4 regions of the Exiguobacterium sp. 9-2 genome follow, and region 4 is predicted to be linked to each of the others. Evidence: riboswitches for the same ligand, from Rfam matches in the RefSeq annotation. Region 4 holds a riboswitch; each other region holds the start of a gene.
What was found. Region 4 has a riboswitch for thiamine pyrophosphate ahead of VJ374_RS06165 (thiamine phosphate synthase). Riboswitches for the same ligand answer to the same signal wherever they lie in the genome.

Region 1 (3,139 bases), 780 kb from region 4:
CGCTCTTGAACGCACTTGAACCAACACTCGACTTAGAGACGAGTGCGATTTCGAAATCACTCGGACGTGGGCGCCATACGACACGTCACGTCACGTTGATGCCACTTGCCGAAGGCTTGATTGCTGATACACCAGGGTTCTCGAACCTTGATTTTCCGTATGATATGGAAATTGAGGATGTACGGTGGAGTTTTCCTGAATTCGTGGCTGTACAGGACGAATGTAAGTATCGAGGATGTTTGCATTTGAATGAACCCGGATGTGCCGTCAAGGAAGCCGTCGAAGCACAAGAAATCATGTCCTCTCGTTATGAGAACTATGGTATGTTTATAGACGAAATCAAGAATCGAGCCCGGAGGTATTGAAGATGATTAAAATTGCACCATCTATCTTATCAGCAGATTTTGCGAATCTCGAACGCGATGTTAAAGCAGTCGAAGCAGCAGGCGCGGACTATATCCATTTCGATGTCATGGATGGTCAGTTCGTACCGAATATCTCGTTTGGACTACCTGTGCTCAGCAGTTTACGTCAAAAGACGGATATGGTCCTTGATGTCCATTTAATGATTGACCAGCCAGAACGTTTCGTTGAAGATTTCGTTAAGGCAGGGGCAGATATCGTGACGTTCCACGTCGAAGCGACGAACCACGTCCACCGTGTTTTACAACAAATCAAGCTAGCCGGTGCAAAAGCAGGGGTCGTCTTGAATCCTCATACGCCATTATCGACGATTGAACACGTCCTTGAGGATGTCGATATGGTCTTATTGATGACGGTCAATCCGGGCTTTGGTGGACAAGCCTTCATCGAGAGTGTCATGCCAAAACTCGCATCACTTGCACAAATGAAAGCAGATCGTGATCTGACATTTGAAATCGAGATTGATGGTGGCGTCAACCCGGAAACAGCAAAACTTTGCATCGAAAACGGCGCGAACGTTCTTGTCGCGGGATCAGCAATCTACAATGCACCAGATTATGCGGAAGCGATCACTAGCATTCGTCAAGGGGCTGCCGTATAATAAGAACGAGAAAACGAAATATGATGACCGCAAGGGGTGTCGCTTGAAAAGCGGCTGAGAGGAGTCTTTTAGACTTTAACCCTTCGAACCTGTTCCGTTCAAACGGACGTAGGGATGTGGCGCACGCAGGCAGTACGGCGTTCGTCGTACTGCCTTTTTGCGTCCTCTCGTACAATGAAGGAGGAAATAGCATGAAACGGTTACAAATGATGATGGAAATTGCCATCTTTGCAAGTCTCGGGGTCGTCTTTGATTTACTGATTCCATTTAAAATGCCACAAGGCGGTTCAATCAGCTTAGCGATGTTACCAATCTTTGTCATGGCATTTCGCCACGGTGTCATCGGGGGTGTCGTCACAGGAGCGCTTGTTGGTACGATCCAACTGATGTTCGCCCCACAAGTCTTGACGATCGTCCAACCATTACTCGATTACACGATTGCATACGGTGTCGTCGGACTGAGCGGTCTGTTCGCGCGTCAGGTTAGACAAGCTGCACGTAACGGACAAAAGAAACGTTTGATGGCGTTCGTTCTCCTTGCAACACTATTAGGCGCAGGACTCCGTTATATCTGTCATGTCATAAGCGGAATCGTGTTCTTCGCGAAATATGCAGAAGGTCCAGTCGTGCCATATTCATTAGTTTATAACGCGACATACATGGTACCATCTTATGTTTTATGCGGTGTCGTCGCGGGTCTCCTCTTTACAACTGCGCCACGTTTACTACGTTATTCAGCACGAGGCGTCTGAGATGCGGGCGATTCTCGTGTGTGCCGGTCCTCAAGAAGAAGTGCCTGATTTGCGGATGCTTTGTCAGTCTAGTGATTTCATCATTGGTGTCGATGGTGGTGTTCAGACGATTGAATTGTTTGGGCTGACATGCGACATGACGATCGGTGACTTTGATTCGCTTGGTTACGTACCTGAAGGAGCAATCGTTCATCCGGCTGAGAAAGATGAGACGGATCTCGAACTCGCCCTTCGTACAGTATCAGAGATGAAACGGTTTGATGATACTATCATCGTCGGAGCAACAGGTGGACGACTCGACATGACCGTTCAAAATGTGTATTTATTGAAGCAATACCCTGAAGCGCGACTCGTCACGAAACGGGAAGAGGTGCGATATTTGGCAGTAGGATTGTATGCAGTCGAAGCCGAAAGCTATCATTATCTTTCTTTCATTCCACTTGTGCCGTCAATCTTGAGTTTAGCTGGAGTCAAATATCCACTTGATATGCATCCTGTTCCGGTCGGAGGTTCCTTGACCGTCAGTAATGAATGGAGTACGTCAGAAGCGACAGTAGAGCTCCATCAAGGAGAACTATTGATGATGCGAACACTTAAGGAATAGAACAAGCATATGAAAAAAGGCCGTGGATGATACCGCGGCCTCTTTTCATATGGTATTATTCTTCGAGTTGGGAAGGGGCGACTCGAATGTCACTTTGAGCCGATAGGTGTTTTCCTTTAACGAACAGATGATAGCTTCCCCACATGACGAGGAAAAATGGAACACCGATGTATAAAGCAATCCGTTGATCCGCTTGAAACGCAAGACTGACGAGGACGACGACATTAAGTGTCAACGATATCAACGGTAATACTGGATAGAATGGCGTCTTGAACTTTAGTTCGGATAGATCATGTCCGTTTCGGATGAACTGACGGCGGAACGCAAGTTGCGAAGCGGAAATTGAAATCCAACCGACTTGAGCACCGAGTCCAGCTAAAGACAAGAGCCAAATGAAGACGGTATCCTCTGCGAAAAATGCTGTCAGAAGCGATAACATCGCAAACATCATCGTAAAGAGTAAAGCGCGCATCGGCACACCACGTGCATTAACATAAGATAATTTCTTTGAAATCATCCCTTCTTGTGCCATTGCCCATAACATTCGGGTCGCGGCATACAGTCCCGAGTTCCCGACGGATAATAGTGCTGTCAAGACGACGATGTTCATCAAGTCAGCGGCATACGGGATGCCGATCGCATCAAAGACCATGATGAATGGACTACTGACTCCGCCAGCCGTCTCATACGGAATCAATGCACCGACGATCGTGATCGATAAGACAAAGAAAATGAACGTGCGCCAAACTGTATTCCGGA
Region 2 (3,139 bases), 230 kb from region 4:
AAAAGGGAGAGCGCAAATAGCACTCTCCCTAGTGTGTGAAAGATGCGCTTTGCTGTATTTTTCAATCATGAAGTTCTAAAAAAGGGCAGACGGGTGCCTTAGAACGCCATTCCATGAAAAATCGCGCGCAACAGATACAATTGTTCCATTAACCAATGTTTGCACGCAGCAAAGTCCATCATTTCACACCACCTTTCGTTTCAGATACAACCAGTTTACCATTATCTTGTTAATTGCGGAAGTCTGAATTATTTGAACACACCAGCAATCGAGCTGAAGAAGTCACTCAGACCATCAAATAATTTAGCGAAGAATCCTTTTGTCTCCTCGGACGTTGCAAACGCATGGATGTCTTGACCAGCATTTTTCAGTCCACTCTCGATTTGCCCCCAGTTGATGTTCGCTTGCTCCATTTGATTGAATAGATTCGTCAACCGATCCATCTGTGCATCAGACAGTTGGATGTTGTTGTTTTGAATGACTTGGACGATCAGGTTTTCGATCTCGACTTTTGTTTCCGGTTTTTGATTCGCGATTTCGGCCTTGATCTCATTCATCAAATCAGCGACTCTATCTGTCCCGACTGTCTTCCCGACGTCTGATGTGACCGATAATTCTTGCTGTGCTAAATCTTTCCGTTCGTCACTCAGCTTGATTCCGGTCTCAGCCGAAGTTTGATCATAGGCTTTCATGATTCCTGTCAGTGCCGATGTTCCAGTCACTTTATAAGGAGAAGTGATCGTGATGTCGGCATCTTTGACACCTGCCGTGACGAGAGCGTTCAAATACATATCCTTCGTCACCCACGTGATGTTTTCCGTCGCAACGGAAAGTCCGTCCCCTTTTTCCGTCAATTCGATCTTAGCGGATGAATACATGTTGCCGCCCTTTTGTGACTGGGGGATGTTTTTCCCGAGGTATTTTTCTTCGTCTGCAGAGGTTGCGATGATCGGTGTGATACCTTCCGGTGCATTGAGACGTGAAAGCACCCAAGCCTTATCTTTTGCGCCGAGTGACTCACCGAGAGTGACGATTGTCTTATCGACGACCTGCTCGGCGGATGCGGCTGTCGGAAGTAATAAAGCAGAAGCGATAACGGCTGACGCCATGATTTTTGTTGGTGTATGCATAATGAAATCCTCCAATTGTAAGTAACAGAATGAATTATAGTATCAGGTACTAAAATTAGTGTACGAGAACGAAAGAAGTTCGGAATCGGTCTGTAGATGGAGACGATATCCGCCTTCTGACACTCCATAGTATAGCGAAAAGAGGACAACTTGACTTCCATTTTCAGCATGCTATAGTGGATTTGAATCGAATAATGACCACTAGGGGAGTCGGTAGGCCGACTGAGACGAACGAAGACGTTCGGACCCTTTGAACCTGATTAAGTTCGTACTTACGGAGGGAAGTGGCGTCAAGTCTTGTTCTTCTTGCGCCATGCCCGTGTGTTTCGGGGTGGTGTTTTTTCGTTTCATAAAAACAAGGAGGATGAGATCATGACATTCACACAAGAAATCAAACAAGCAACACAAGCGTATTGGGACAGTAGTTTTACGCACCCATTCGTTCAAGGAATCGGCGAGGGAACGTTACCGCTCTCGAAATTTCGACATTATGTCATGCAGGATGCGTATTACTTAAAACACTTTGCGAAGATTCAAGCGAAGGCAGCGTCAAAAGCAGATGACTTTGCGACGATCGCGACACTTGCCGAGCACGCGACTTCGACATATGGGGCAGAACTGAGCTTGCATCAATCATTTTTCGAGCCGCTCGGTATCACGGAAGCAGACCTTGAAGCATTTGAACCGGCACCAACGGCATATGCTTACGTCTCACACATGCATCATGCGAGTGAAGGGACGCTTGGTGAGACGATTGCTGCCATCTTGCCATGTTACTGGTTGTATTATGAAGTTGGACAACAATTATTGACGTGTACACCGGATGAAAAAATCTATCAGCAATGGATCGACACATATAGTTCGGAATGGTTCGAAAAGGTCGTCTTTGAACAGATTGCACGGCTTGATGCGTTGGCGGAACAAGCAAGCTCGACTGAACGAGAGCGGATGAAACGGCATTTCGTGACGAGCTGTTATTATGAGTTGCTGTTTTGGCATATGGGATGGACGGAAGAAACGTTTACGTCGGTGTACGAGACGATTCCAGCACGGACAGTATCTTCCTAAAGAGTTAAATGGTAGAATTAGGTATAACATTTAGCGGAAGTAGGGGTAGAAATGGAAATCATCGTGATCGTACTTGCGATCAGCGCCGCGTATGCCGTGCAACGAATGCTGGGTAAAGTCAAAGTAAGATTTATTGGATATATCATTCCAACGTTAATCGTGTTGTCCGGTATATCCGCTACGACTCGAAACTTCAAGGTAGCATATAGCATGGGGAGCTACATTTCTGCTGTTCTTGTCATTGTCGTCTATGCATTACTGACCTATTGGTTATACCGCGTCTACCATCGTGCGAAAGAAGAAGCGGAATATCCGTATCAATCATTAAAAGACCGAGACATCCTTTAAAGGGGTCTCGGTCTTTTGTGAATCATGTTCTCATTTTTTCCAGTTTTTAAAGCCATCACCGAATTCGAGATGCAGTTGATCGGTAAAGATACCGTTCTGAAAGACCGGCACATCAACTGGTAAGGTGCCTTGCGGTTTGAACGTTCCGAAGATGGCTCGAATACCGGCAGGAAGATTTGGTCCCGCTGATTTCAGATTGCCTGCTTCGGAGTCCGGTCCGTTCGGATCCCCTTTAAAACCATAGACGAGGACGTGTGCCGGTGCGTCCGGTTGAACGGCGACATCGTATGGATTGCGGAGGCTAAGCAAGACGGATGGTATATCTGTTTGTTTCGCATACCGGAAGATTGAAGCCGGAATCGCTTGCTCTGGTGCAGTAGGCAGTAGTTTGGCACTCGTATTGACGTTTGAACCGACGATGATGTAATCTGCTGCATCGAGTTGTGCCCGTAGTGTCGGGTTTTGGTCGAGCGGTAGCGTAGTAGCCGAGTAATTCGCTGTCGTTACGTGCCAGTTCCGGTTCTTAGGCAGGGAAGCAATCGTCTTTTTCATGCTGTCCGTTTGATCCGTCGCAGGGGCGATCACAAGAACGT
Region 3 (3,139 bases), 380 kb from region 4:
GCAACAATAAGTCTTTCGTTTGTCCGAGCATCGTTGCGACGCTGAGCCGTCGTTGTTGCCCCGTACTAAGAGCAAGTGGTGACTGCTGTTTGACAGATGTCAGTTCCAGCCGTTCGAGCAACGCCGCGCGCTTAACGTTCGTCGCTGCCCGGTGGCTCCAGTCGATTTCCGCTTCGACCGTCAGCTTAAGAAACTGCAGATCCGGTTGTTGAAAGACATAGCCAACGTGCTCATAAAAGCGACGCTGGGAGTAACGATGAACCGGACGTCCCTGGAGCTGATACGTTCCACGATTGGGAAGCAACCGCCCGAGTGTCGCAAGCAATGTACTTTTCCCGGATCCATTTGCCCCAAGCAGCATCACCCATTCTCCTGTCTGCAGGGAAAATGTCGCATCGGTCAGCGGATATGGTGCTTTCGTCGATAATGCAGCGACGTGTAACAAAGAGCGACCAGCTGTAGCGACGGTGGAAGGCACATGAAGTCGCGCCGCTTGCGGTCCATCTATGGGTAACGTCTCTAACGTATACGGATACAAAGAGGGAACGGCAATACCTTTCGTTTGAAGCTCTTTGTAATCCTGGGGGAACAGATCCCGTGGATCTGCTGTCGCAGTAATCGATCCGTCCTCAAGCAAGACGACCTGGTCGACGTACGACAAACAGACATCGAGTTGGTGTTCGATCAAGACGATCGTTAAATCGTGTTCTTTTTGAATCCGAAAAATCAACGCCATCAGCTCATGTTGTCCGATTGGATCAATCTGAGCCGTTGGTTCATCGAGTAATAAGATCGTCGGCTCAAGTGCTAGGACCGCTGCGAGCGCGAGACGCTGTTTCATTCCACCGGATAGACTCGCGATCGGTGTCGAGAAGGGGAGGGGGAGACCGACGAGTGCGAGTAAGCGTTCAATTCGTTCATCCATCTCCACGCGCGGAATCGAGCGATTTTCTAAACTAAAAGCGATTTCGCGTCCGATCGTCTCCATGCAGAACTGTTCTTCTGGATTTTGAAACAAGATTCCGACCGAACCGGACCGGGTAACGGTACCAGTCTGTTCGACTTCAATCGTTTCCGGTGTCAGTCCGGCAAGGGCATGAAGTAATGTCGTCTTGCCACTCCCACTTCGTCCGAGCAGAAGGGTCGTCCCTTGCTCAATCGTCAGCGATACATGATTGAGCACCGATTTCATCTGACCGGGATAGCGGATGCTGAGGTCGTCGACAGTAATCATGCGATTTCTCGTTTCGCACGTCCTGCCGCAAACCCGTTCAAGACACCAGTCGCAACAAGGCGACGGACGAGAATGGCTGCAAGCAAGCCACCGAGTAATGCGCCGCTGATCAATTGTAAGCCAGTTGTCGCAAGCAACGTCGTCGTTGTGTAGTAACCGAATCCGTTCGCGATTAGACTATAAACGATGCTACCAATCGCGGCTCCGACACCCGATAACATCAAGGTCCATGTGTCATAACGACGGTAACGCGTCATCGCAAAGACGAGTTCCGCACCAAGTCCTTGGCAGACTCCGATCAGAAGAGCGGATAAACCAAAATGACTACCTGTGAACAGTTCGACGGCTGCCGCGACGACTTCCGCAATTAAAGCGGCACCTGGCTTTTGAATGATTGCTGCGACGAGCGGACTCGCAATGATCCAGATGCCAAACATCCAGTTGGCACCGACAGGACCGAAGATCGCTGAGATCGGCAACCAGAGTGTTGACCAACCAAGATAGATGACGCCGCAAGCGACGGCGAGCATCATCATGACCATGATTTCTTTCATTTTCCAGTGTTGCATTAGATACGTCCTCCTTTGAATGGGGGAGACGCCAAAAAAGACCGCCCTCCGTAAAAAAGAGAGCGGTCCTCAGAAAAACTGCGCGCAGCAGGAGTCATTGGATGTGGTCGCTCCACTTTCCTACGCTAGTATGAACTAGATCAGGTTCGAAGGGTCCGAAGTGAATCGTCTCAGCCAATTGGGCTCCCCTAGTGGATATGGTAATAGGTGATACGCTGTTCACTTTAGGCAATCCAGCGTCTGTTGTCAAGACACAAAAAAAAACGATACGCCGCAAAGGGCGTATCGTTAAACGACTTATTTATTGTCTTCGTTCTCTTCAGCTGTTTCTTCTGAAGACGTTTCTGTTGCTTCCACTTCGTTGTCTTCGCCAGCTTCTGCTTGTGCCTCTGCTTCCTCGATTTCTTCAAGATCCTGCTCGAGTGTCGATTCGACGACAGCTGCGACTTGAATATCGCCTTCTGTAACGATGCGGAAATCTTTTTGTTCTGGAAGATCGGCTACAGAAATCGAATCGCCGATTTCGAGGTTCGTGACGTCGACTTCGACGTTCTCTGGTAATTTATCTGGTGTAGCGGCGACTGTTACTTTAAAGAGTGTTTGTGATAGGAAGCCACCAACTTTTGCACCGGCTGCTTCGCCAACAAGTACAACGTCTGCTTCGACTTCTGTTTCTTCATCCATTTTCACGGCGATGAATTCAACGTGATCGACTGTTGGTGTGAAGACATCCATATCACGGCGATTGATCAAGACGTTAATATTTTTACCGTCGAGTTTGAGTGAAATCAAGACGTTTTCACCGTTTTCTCGGACGATTTTAAGCAATTCTTTTTCTTCAAATGCGATTGGTGTACTTTCCACTTTGTAACCATACACGACGCCAAGAGCTTTTCCTTCATGACGCAATTGTTTACGGAGTGAGCGTGGACGTACCTCGCGTTTTTCGGCTGTTAAATTAACTGACATGTTCATTTCCCCCTTGAATTTGGTATAGCCCTCAAAAGGTAATGAATGTAGGAGCAGGACGAATCCTGAACAATATGAATCATGCTAAGACAATCGGTTTCAGACTCTCATGAATCTGACGCTTTCGTGACTTTGCATTTCTCTCCCAGGTCATTACGCTGATATTGAGAAACATGTGTGAGTAAGTCACCGGTTTGATGCGGTGCTAATGAGTTTATACCCCTGTGTTTTAAATCCATAAACCTCTTTTTTTATCTTTTTGAAGTCGAAAGACCTCCAAACCGCTTGAAATCAGGGGTTGAGAGGTCTTTCGTTTTTTTCATTCTTTATGATGATTCGTTGATTTTCACGAACTAAAACACGAATG
Region 4 (3,139 bases):
GCACCACGACCGACTGAACTGCTGCTACATGCCGTTGCCGGCTGTACTGGAATCGACATCGTCTCGATTTTAGAGAAGATGCGCTTGACGATTACTCATTTCGAAATGGATATCGAAGGGGAACGGGCAGAGGATCATCCGCGGCGCTTTACGTCGATCTCGATTCATTACCGGCTTGAAGGTGATCTCCCGGAAGATAAGGTCCGTCGCGCCATCTCGTTATCAAAAGATAAATATTGTTCGGTCTCGCAATCCTTGAACGCTGAGATTTCCGTCTATTATTCCATCAATGGTGTCCGGAGCGAGGATCCTTTGTGAAGAAAGTAGCACTGATCGGTTGCCTGTTGCTTGCAGGGTGTGCGCAGGAGACGACGGAACCAACGAAACCATCACAACCAGCAAAGAAGCAACCGACGGAGGCGAAGAAATCAAAGCCTGAGCCGACAAAGGAAGAGCAGCAACAAGCACGATTAAAGCAGCAACTTGAAGCGATGTCGACGTCAGAAAAGATCGATCAATTGCTCTATATCGGAGTTGCCGGAACGGAACTTTCAGCAGCTGACCGGAAATTGTTGCAGACGCATGCGATCGGTGGGGTCTTACTGCTTGGTGGGAATATTACGTCAGAAGATCAACTCTTGACGTTCACGCGTGCCATTCAAGAAACGAACCAAAAACCGTATGTTTTCGTCGGGGTTGATGAAGAGGGCGGACGGGTCAGCCGGGTACCGGATCAACGATTACGTCTCCCGACGAGTCAACGGATGGCGCAAGGTGCAGATGCTGCAAAAATGGAAGATGTCGGACGTACGCTCGGTCACCTGTCACGATTTTATGGGTTCAACATGGACTTCGCACCGGTCCTTGACGTCAATAGCAATCCGAACAATCCAATCATCGGCGACCGTGCGTTAAGTGCTGATCCGAAGACCGTCGCGACTCTCGGTACGGCCCTGATGCATGGGATGCAAGAGACGGGAACGATTCCGGTCGTCAAACATTTTCCCGGTCACGGCAATACGAGTGTCGATTCCCATGTCGGTTTGCCGAGAGTGACAGCATCAAAGGAAGAACTGAAGCGAACGGAACTGTTACCGTTCCAAGAAGCGATTCAAGAGGGCGCCGAGATGGTGATGGTCGCCCATATTCTCTATCCCGCGTATGACGATCAAAATCCATCTTCGCTCTCGAAGCCGATCTTGACTGACCTCTTGCGTCAACAACTCGGATTCAAGGGTGTCATCATCACGGATGACCTTGTCATGGGGGCGATCACGAAACGATATGGTCTTGCGGAAGCGGCACGTCAGGCACTTGTCAATGGAGCTGATATGGCGATGTTTTCGGAAGCAGGTGCCTATCCGAAGGTCCACACCGAAGTGATGCAAGCGGTTAAAGAAAAAACGTTGTCGTCAGAGATGCTCGATGCTAAAGTGATGCGGATCTTAAAGCTGAAGCAGATCTATGCCGACAGCCAGAAGCAACAGCGACCGACGAAATCGGAGCTTGTTCAGCAAGTGGAAGCGCTCAACTAGGACTAGCGAAGCAAAGCGACTCATGCTAGACTAATGGGGCAAGCCAATTAAACACGAAAAGACACTAGGGGAGTCTCGCAGCAGACTGAGACGGAAGTATCCGGACCCTTTGAACCTGATCTAGTTCGTACTAGCGGAGGGAAGTGGCTCGAAACCTTAGATATCCTTAGCGCTTCAGCGCATTTTCGGACCACTCCCTTCAACATCGGGAGTGGTCCTTTTTCGTATGGAAAGGAAGAACATGATGCGTCTACATCTGATTTCGACGGGATCCATCAATCCACGCGATGGAGTGGAAACCTTTCAATCGCTTCAACCATATACGGATCAGCTTCATCTTCGAGAACCAAATTTGTCGGCAACAGAATTGTTAGATCTGATTGACGCGCTCCTTGCAAAAGGGTATTCGTCTGATCAATTAACCGTTCACGACCGGGTCGACGTCGCCCATGTCGCTGGCATCGGTGTGCAATTGACGCGACGTTCCTTACGTGTCTGCGATGTTCGGCGACACTTTCCGAATCTCATCATCGGGAAATCCGTCCACTCTCTGGCAGAAGCACTTGCAGCGGAAGCGGAAGGAGCCGACCGACTGCTGTACGGTCATATTTATCCGACAGCGTCGAAACCAAACGTGCCACCGCGAGGGATCGATGCCTTGAAGCAAGTTGTCACTTTCACGACGAAACCAGTCATCGCAATCGGCGGGATCACTCCTGATCGCATTCCTGAGATCGCAGCGACCGGTGCAAGCGGAATCGCCGTCTTATCCGGTATTCTCGGTCAAGCGGACCCGCATGCTGCCATTCAGCGTTATCAGGGGGTACGGGTATGACGGATCACATCATCATCGGTGGTGGAGTCATCGGTTTGACGCTTGCTTACAGTCTCGCTTGTCAGAACGTATCCGTTCTTGTCCTTGATCGCGGAACATGCGGACAAGGGACGAGTCGGGCGGCTGCCGGGATGCTTGCGACGGACATCGAGCTGAGAGAAGAATTGCATACGCTTGCCGCGCGAAGTCGCTGTCTGTATCCGTTACTTGCGCGACGCCTCACGCGCGAGACCGGGATCGATTGTGGCTACCGGGAACAACCATTTTTATTGAAACAAAATGGGCAAGAATACTTATTTCCATCGGTCGGTCAAATCGATCCGCGACGACTAACGACTGCATTGATGCATGTCTTACGAAATCGTGGGGTACCAATCGAAGAACAGGTGGACGTCACGCGAATCGAGGAGAGTAATGATTTCATTAGGGTTGAGTCGAACACGGGAACGTGGACGGGACGAACGGTGACGGTTGCTGCCGGACGCGGGTCCCAAGCCTTGCTCGATACAGCTGGCATTTCGATTGCGACATATGGGGTCAAAGGGGAGTGTCTCGCAGTCCGTCTCGCGGGTCAGCCGTTACGCTCGATCCTGTTTGATGACGCCGTCTACCTCGTACCGAAAGCGGACGGACGGATATTGATCGGTGCGACAGACCTACCGCACGACGAGACGATCGGTGTTAGTGTCGCAGGAGTCACGTCACTGCTTCAAGCAGCAGAGCGTCTCTATCCACCGATCCGTGATGCTGTCATCGAAGAAGTCTGGTC

Region 1: another riboswitch for thiamine pyrophosphate. It lies ahead of thiT (energy-coupled thiamine transporter ThiT); the one in region 4 lies ahead of VJ374_RS06165 (thiamine phosphate synthase).
Region 2: another riboswitch for thiamine pyrophosphate. It lies ahead of tenA (thiaminase II); the one in region 4 lies ahead of VJ374_RS06165 (thiamine phosphate synthase).
Region 3: another riboswitch for thiamine pyrophosphate. It lies ahead of VJ374_RS08300 (ECF transporter S component); the one in region 4 lies ahead of VJ374_RS06165 (thiamine phosphate synthase).

What each region holds. Positions count from the first base shown of each region.
Region 1 is NZ_CP142850.1:1,971,901-1,975,039, reverse strand. It holds gene rsgA (ribosome small subunit-dependent GTPase A) at 1-365, shown strand, start outside; gene rpe (ribulose-phosphate 3-epimerase) at 368-1,024, shown strand; TPP riboswitch at 1,047-1,156, shown strand; gene thiT (energy-coupled thiamine transporter ThiT) at 1,216-1,776, shown strand; gene VJ374_RS10495 (thiamine diphosphokinase) at 1,778-2,380, shown strand; gene VJ374_RS10490 (amino acid permease) at 2,436-3,139, opposite strand, start outside.
Region 2 is NZ_CP142850.1:961,328-964,466, forward strand. It holds gene VJ374_RS04945 (DUF1002 domain-containing protein) at 249-1,130, opposite strand; TPP riboswitch at 1,324-1,430, shown strand; gene tenA (thiaminase II) at 1,503-2,198, shown strand; gene VJ374_RS04955 (hypothetical protein) at 2,250-2,546, shown strand; gene VJ374_RS04960 (glycoside hydrolase family 3 protein) at 2,577-3,139, opposite strand, start outside.
Region 3 is NZ_CP142850.1:1,575,478-1,578,616, reverse strand. It holds gene VJ374_RS08305 (ABC transporter ATP-binding protein) at 1-1,234, opposite strand, end outside; gene VJ374_RS08300 (ECF transporter S component) at 1,231-1,803, opposite strand; TPP riboswitch at 1,904-2,003, opposite strand; gene VJ374_RS08295 (50S ribosomal protein L25/general stress protein Ctc) at 2,101-2,772, opposite strand; gene VJ374_RS08290 (GNAT family N-acetyltransferase) at 3,064-3,139, opposite strand, start outside.
Region 4 is NZ_CP142850.1:1,196,041-1,199,179, forward strand. It holds gene VJ374_RS06155 (OsmC family protein) at 1-318, shown strand, start outside; gene nagZ (beta-N-acetylhexosaminidase) at 315-1,535, shown strand; TPP riboswitch at 1,592-1,694, shown strand; gene VJ374_RS06165 (thiamine phosphate synthase) at 1,777-2,370, shown strand; gene VJ374_RS06170 (FAD-dependent oxidoreductase) at 2,367-3,139, shown strand, end outside.